2 regions of the Streptomyces sp. GL_141 genome follow, and region 1 is predicted to be linked to the other one. Evidence: riboswitches for the same ligand, from Rfam matches in the RefSeq annotation. Region 1 holds a riboswitch; the other holds the start of a gene.
The links. Region 1 has a riboswitch for ZMP and ZTP ahead of glyA (serine hydroxymethyltransferase). Riboswitches for the same ligand answer to the same signal wherever they lie in the genome.
Positions count from the first base shown of each region.

Region 2: another riboswitch for ZMP and ZTP. It lies ahead of AC3IX6_RS05420 (bifunctional 5,10-methylenetetrahydrofolate dehydrogenase/5,10-methenyltetrahydrofolate cyclohydrolase); the one in region 1 lies ahead of glyA (serine hydroxymethyltransferase).

Region 1 covers NZ_CM174402.1:3,228,135-3,231,529, reverse strand. The annotation lists gene AC3IX6_RS13745 (glutathionylspermidine synthase family protein) at 1-404, shown strand, start outside; gene rocD (ornithine--oxo-acid transaminase) at 425-1,630, opposite strand; ZMP/ZTP riboswitch at 1,742-1,832, shown strand; gene glyA (serine hydroxymethyltransferase) at 1,868-3,163, shown strand.
Region 2 covers NZ_CM174402.1:1,243,664-1,247,058, forward strand. The annotation lists gene AC3IX6_RS05415 (peptide MFS transporter) at 1-346, opposite strand, end outside; gene AC3IX6_RS05420 (bifunctional 5,10-methylenetetrahydrofolate dehydrogenase/5,10-methenyltetrahydrofolate cyclohydrolase) at 483-1,373, opposite strand; ZMP/ZTP riboswitch at 1,402-1,502, opposite strand; gene AC3IX6_RS05425 (methyltransferase domain-containing protein) at 1,605-2,366, shown strand; gene AC3IX6_RS05430 (RNA polymerase sigma factor) at 2,581-3,395, shown strand, end outside.

The DNA of each region.
Region 1 (3,395 bases):
CCGGCACCACCGCCTGGATCGAGCCTCTGTGGAAGATGCTGCTCTCCAACAAGGCGCTGCTGGCGGTCCTGTGGGAGCTCTTCCCGGAGCACCCGAACCTGCTGCCCGCCTACCTGGACGGCCCGCGCGAACTCGCCACGACCACCGGCTACGCGGCGAAGCCGCTGCTCGGCCGCGAGGGCGCGGGCGTCACCCTGCACCCGGTCGGCGGCGAGCCGTTCGCACCGCAGGAGGACGAGACGTACGTCTTCCAGGGCCTCGCCCCGCTGCCCGACTTCGACGGCAACCGGGTGGTGCTCGGCGCGTGGGTCGTCGAGGACGAGGCGGCGGGCCTCGGCATCCGGGAATCGGCGGGGCCGGTCACGGACGAGTACGCCCGCTTCCTGCCCCACGTCATCCTCTAGCGGCCGTCGGGTTGGGGCCGTCAGGCGCCGAGGACCGACCTGAGCTGGTCCAGCCCCCAGTCCAGGTCCTCCTTGGAGATCACCAGCGGCGGCGCGATCCGGATCGTCGACCCGTGGGTGTCCTTGACCAGGACGCCGAGCCCCATCAGCTTCTCGGAGATCTCCCGGCCGGTGCCGCGCGCCGGGTCGATGTCCACGCCCGCCCACAGCCCGCGGCCCCGTACGGCGGTCACCGCGCCGCCGCCGACCATCAGGTTCAGCTCCCGGTGCAGGTGGTCGCCGAGCTCGGTGGCACGCTGCTGGTACTCGCCGGTGCGCAGCATCGCGATGACCTCCAGGGCGACGGCGCAGGCCAGCGGGTTGCCGCCGAAGGTGGAGCCGTGCTCGCCCGGCTTGAACACGCCGAGCACGTCGAGGTCGGCCACCACCGCCGATACGGGCACGACCCCGCCGCCCAGCGCCTTGCCGAGGATGTACACGTCGGGGACGACGTCCTCGTGCTCGCACGCGAAGGTCTTCCCGGTGCGGCCCAGGCCCGACTGGATCTCGTCGGCCATGAACAGCACGTTCCGCTCGCGCGTCAGTTCCCGTACGCCCCGCAGGTATCCGGCGGGCGGTACGAGCACGCCGGCCTCGCCCTGGATCGGCTCCAGGAGCACGGCGACGGTGTTGGAGGTGACGGCGGCGGCGAGCGCGGTGAGGTCCCCGTACGGGACGATCTCGAAGCCGGGGGTGTACGGGCCGAAGTGGTCGCGGGCGTCGTGGTCGGTGGAGAACGACACGATGGTCGTGGTGCGGCCGTGGAAGTTGTCGGCCGCCACCACGATCTTGGCGTGGCCGTCCGGTACGCCCTTGACCTCGTACCCCCACTTGCGGGCGGTCTTCACCGCGGTCTCCACGGCCTCCGCTCCCGTGTTCATGGGCAGGACGGCTTCCTTGCCGCACAGCGCCGCGAGCTCGGTACAGAAGTCCGCGAAGCGGTCGTGGTGGAAGGCGCGGGAGGTCAGGGTGACCCGCTCCAGCTGGGCGCGGGCGGCGTCGAGGAGGCGGCGGTTGCCGTGGCCGAAGTTCAGGGCGGAGTAGCCCGCGAGCATGTCGAGGTAGCGGCGGCCCTCCACGTCGGTCATCCACGCGCCCTCCGCCGTGGCGACGACGACGGGCAGGGGGTGGTAGTTGTGCGCGCTGTGCGCGTCGGCGGAGCGGATGGCATCAGCAGTTGTCGACACGGGGTCTCCGATCGTCCGTCAAGCCGGTGACGAGGGTGGCGTCACTGTCCACATCCTCGCTCGAATACCGGACGGAGAAACCTTTCTCGTGGCGCGCCCGCTAAGGTGTCGGACACGCACGGCGACTGGCGCACGGAGAACCAACTCCGGGGGAGCCGTGCGCGCACGACCGCATACAGGGCCGCTCGCCTGGGCCTCGCGGGGACGAGATCTGACATCGACCCCGGAGGAGCCGCCATGAGCGCGAACCACCACCCGTACCGTCACCCCGCCCTGCTCGCCACCGACCCCGAGCTGGCGTCCTTCGTCGCCGCCGAGGAAACCCTCCAGGCGGAGACCCTCCGCCTCATCCCGAGCGAGAACTACGTGTCCTCGGCCGTGCTGGAGGCCTCCGGCACGGTGCTGCAGAACAAGTACAGCGAGGGCTACCCGGGCCGCCGGTACTACGAGGGCCAGCAGAACATCGACCGCATCGAGGCGCTGGCCGTGGAGCGGGCGAAGGGCCTCTTCGGAGTCGACCACGCCAACGTGCAGCCGTACTCCGGCTCGCCCGCCAACCTCGCGGTCTACCTCGCCTTCGCCAAGCCCGGCGACACGGTCATGGGCATGGCGCTGCCGATGGGCGGACACCTGACCCACGGCTGGGGGGTCTCGGCGACGGGCTCCTGGTTCCGCGGCGTGCAGTACGGGGTCCGGGCGACTGCGGATCCTGAAACGAATGGTCTCATCGACTACGACGCCGTACGGGACCTCGCGCTGGCGGAACGGCCCAAGCTGATCTTCTGCGGCGGTACGGCGCTCCCGCGCACGATCGACTTCGAGGCGTTCGCGTCGATCGCGAAGGAGGCGGGCTCGGTGCTCGTCGCCGACGTGGCGCACATCGCCGGCCTGATCGCGGGCGGGGCCCATCCGTCCCCGGCGGGTCACGTGGACGTGATCTCGACGACCACCCACAAGACCCTGCGCGGTCCGCGCGGCGCGATGCTGATGTGCCGCGAGGAGCACGCGAAGGCCATCGACAAGGCGGTCTTCCCGGGCCTCCAGGGCGGCCCGCACAACCAGACGACGGCCGGTATCGCGGTGGCGCTCCACGAGGCGGCGCAGCCCTCGTTCGTGTCGTACGCGCACGCGGTCGTGGCCAACGCGAAGGCGCTGGCCGCGGCTCTGCTGGAGCGGGGCTTCGACCTGGTCTCGGGCGGTACGGACAACCACCTGATCCTGATCGACCTCACGGGGAAGTCGGTGTCCGGGAAGATCGCGGCGAAGGCGCTGGACCGGGCCGGGATCGTCGTGAACTACAACACGGTGCCGTTCGATCCGCGCAAGCCGTTCGACCCGTCGGGGATCCGGATCGGCACGCCGTCGCTGACCTCCCGAGGTCTCTCGGTGGAGCACATGCCGGTGGTCGCCGACTGGATCTCGGAGGCGGTCTCCGCGGCTGCCGTCGGGGACGAGGCGGCCCTCGGCAAGATCCGCTCCGCGGTGGCCGACCTGATGGCCGCCTTCCCGGCCCCGGGCCTCCCGGTCGCCTGACCCCCCCGGGTGGGGGGCTGCTCCCTGCGGGGCGAAGTCCCCTACCCGCCCTTCCACCGTTCCCCGGGCTGCGCCCGGACCCCCCTGGGGCTCCGCCCCAGACCCCGCGCCTCAAACGCCGGCGAGGCTGGATCCGCCCCGCCGGCGTTTGAGGCGCGGGTGTGGGCGGCGCCCACGAAGCCCCCCGCAGCGGGAGCGACGGAAAGCGGTCGCTCGGCCGAGGCAAGATCCG
Region 2 (3,395 bases), 2.0 Mb from region 1:
CGGCCATCAGGACGTGACCGGCCATGATGACCACGCCGCCCCACAGGACGGCCCGCCGGGCGCCGAGGAAGCGGTCGGCGATCCAGCCGCCGGGCAGCGCCAGCAGCGAGATCATGGCCATGTAGACGCCTTCCACGGCCTCCGCGGTGCCCTCGTGGAGGCCCATGCCCCCGTGGCCGCGGGAGGCCGCCAGGAAGTGCACGAGGATGGCGACCATGCCGTAGAGGCTGAAACGCTCCCACAGCTCGGCGAGGACGAGGGTGGCGAGCCCGCGCGGGTGGCGCTTCCCGCCCACCGCCGCCGCGTCCGGTGCTGCGTCCGACGCCGGGTGCTTCTGCATATCCATCGAAGGCTTCACATATTCAGTGGAGCCCTCCCGCGCCGGACCGGGATCCTCCTTTCGGCCCGTTACCGGGGGAAACGCAACGCCCCGGACCGAAGGGCCCGGGGCGTTCGCCGTACGGCGGGGGGTGCGGGACGGGTCAGAGGTCCGCGAGGGCCAGGCCGGCCTGCGCGGCGGCGGCCTGGACGGTCTGCTCCAGCAGCACCGCGATGGTCATCGGGCCGACGCCGCCCGGAACCGGGGTGATCAGCGAGGCGCGGGCGGCGGCCGACTCGAAGTGGACGTCGCCGACGTTGCCCTCGTTGTAGCCGGCGTCCAGCACCACGGCGCCCGGCTTGATGTCCTCGCCGCGGATGAACTCGGCCTTGCCGACGGCGGCGACCAGCACGTCCGCCTGGCGGACGATGGACGGCAGGTCCACGGTGCGGGAGTGGCAGTAGGTGACGGTGGCGTTCTGCTCCAGCAGCAGCATCCCGGCGGGCTTGCCCAGGATCGCGCTGCGGCCGACGACCACGGCGTGCTTGCCGGTCAGGTCCACGTCGTAGGCCTCCAGCAGCCGCATGATGCCGCCGGGGGTGCAGGAGACGAAGCCCGGCAGTCCGAAGCCCATGGCGGCGAAGGAGTGCATGGTGACCCCGTCGACGTCCTTGCCCGGGGCGATGGCCTCGAAGGCGGCGCGCTCGTCGATGTGGTGCGGGACCGGGTGCTGGAGCAGGATGCCGCTGATCTCCGGGTCCTCGGAGAGCGCGGTCAGGGTGGCGACGAGTTCCTCGGTGGTCGTCGCGGCCGGCAGCTCCACGTGGCGGGAGGTGATCCCGGCCTTGGCGCAGCGGTTCTGCTTCATGCGGACGTAGGTGACGGAGGCGGGGTCCTCGCCGACCAGCACGGTCGCAAGACAGGGCGCGGTACCGGTGCGCTCGGTGATCTTCGCCGCGTACTCGGCGGTCTGCTCCGAGATGCGGCGGGCGAGGGCGGTGCCGTCCATCAGGGTGGCGGTCCGGGCCTGCTGGGCGGTCGTCTGAGGTGTCATCGGGGCTCCTGGGCGTCGCTGCGGGATCGCGGTTCGCCCAGGCGCGCGGCAGTCGGCGTACGGGATGCGGGTGTACGCCGGGCCGCTCCCCGGTGGTGATCCACCCGAACGCCAGTCACGGCCCGCCGCCCAGTGTAGGCGACCGCCTCCCGACAAGTCCGCGGGGTCCGGCGTGGGCACCGGCCCGGCAATCCGGTGGATGGACGGCGCCGGACCTGGGACGATCGAGACATGACGCGCACTTTCGACCATCTCGTCGCGGAAGCGGAATCCGTCTCCGTGGACGGCTGGGACTTCTCCTGGCTCGACGGCCGCGCCACCGAGCAGCGCCCCTCCTGGGGCTACCAGCGCCTCCTGGCCCGGCACCTGGCGCAGGTCGGCTCCGCCCTGGACATCCAGACCGGCGGCGGAGAGGTACTCGCCGGAGCCGGGCCCCTGCCCGGCCTGACGGTGGCCACCGAATCGTGGCCGCCGAACGTCCACAAGGCGACACAGCTGCTGCACCCGCTCGGCGCGGTGGTGGTCGCGGACACCGACGAGCCGCCGCTGCCGTTCGGCGACGGGGCCTTCGAGTTCGTCGCCAGCCGGCATCCGGTGACGATCTGGTGGGAGGAGATCGCGCGGGTGCTGAAGCCCGGCGGCACGTACCTCTCCCAGCAGGTCGGCCCGGCGAGCGTCTTCGAGCTCGTGGAGTACTTCCTGGGGCCGCAGCCGGAGCAGGTCCGGCGGGCCCGGCACCCCGACGGCGCGGTCGCCGGGGCCACCGAAGCGGGACTGGAGGTGGTCGATCTGCGCTCCGAACGACTGCGGACGGAGTTCCACGACATCGGAGCCGTGATCTACTTTCTGAGGAAGGTGATCTGGATGGTGCCCGGCTTCACGGTCGGACAGCATCGGGACCGGTTGCGCGAGCTGCACGAACAGATCGAGCACGAAGGCCCGTTCGTCGCACACACCGCCCGTTTTCTCATCGAGGCCCGCAAAACGGGCTGACAAAACGGGCGGACGCGACCACCCGCGACCGGCTCCCCGGTCACGGCGTGGCGCAGGTCACTCAATTCAGCGCGTAACGAATCTACTCGGGCATGCGATGAACCGACAGGTGTCCTCGTGCGGCCCGGAATACAGACCCCCCTCGGGTCTGTTTCCCGAGTTCGCGCGATGATGTCCCGCCACCCCTTTATTTGTTCGCAACGAGAGGCTCCTTGTGTCGCTCAGCCCGTCCCGTACGTTCCCCACGGAGATCGCCGAATCCGAGGCCCTGGTCGCGCTTGTCGAGCGTGGCCGCGAGCAGGGTCACATCAACGGTGATGACGTGCGCCAGGCCTTCGAGGCCGGCCGCATCCCGGTGGACCAGTGGAAGCGGGTCCTGCGCAGCCTGAACCAGGTCCTGGACGAGGAGGGCGTCGCGCTGCACGTCAGCGCCGCCCCCGCCACGAAGGCTCCCGCCAAGAAGGCGCGCAAGGCGGCCGCCGCCCCGGCGCGCACCGTCGCCAAGAAGGCTGCCGCCCCGCCGCGCCTCATCGGTGCGCGCAAGACGGCCGCCACCACCCCCGCCGCGGCGATATCCGACCCGTCGGCCTCCGGGACCGAGGAGGAGGTGGCGGCAGATGCCGCCGCCGCGCCGAAGAAGCGTGCGGTCAAGAAGACCGCCGTGAAGAAGACCGCCGTGAAGAAGACGGCCGCCACGAAGAAGACCGCCAAGGACGGCGACGAGGGCGACGCCCCCGTGGCCGAGGGCGAGGACTGGGCCGCCGAGGACCTGGACGAGGGCGACGAGAAGGAGACGCCCAAGACGGGCGGCAGCGCCGGCTTCGTCCTGTCCGACGACGACGAGGACGACGCCCCGGCCCAGACCGTCATGGTCGCCGGTGCCACCGCCGACCCCGTCAAGGACTACCTCAAGCTCATCGGCAAGGTGCCGCTGCTCAACGCCGAGCAGGAGGTGGAGCTGGCCAAGCGCATCGAGGCCGGTCTCTTCTCCGAGTACAAGCTCGAAGAGGAGGAGGACCACAAGCCCGC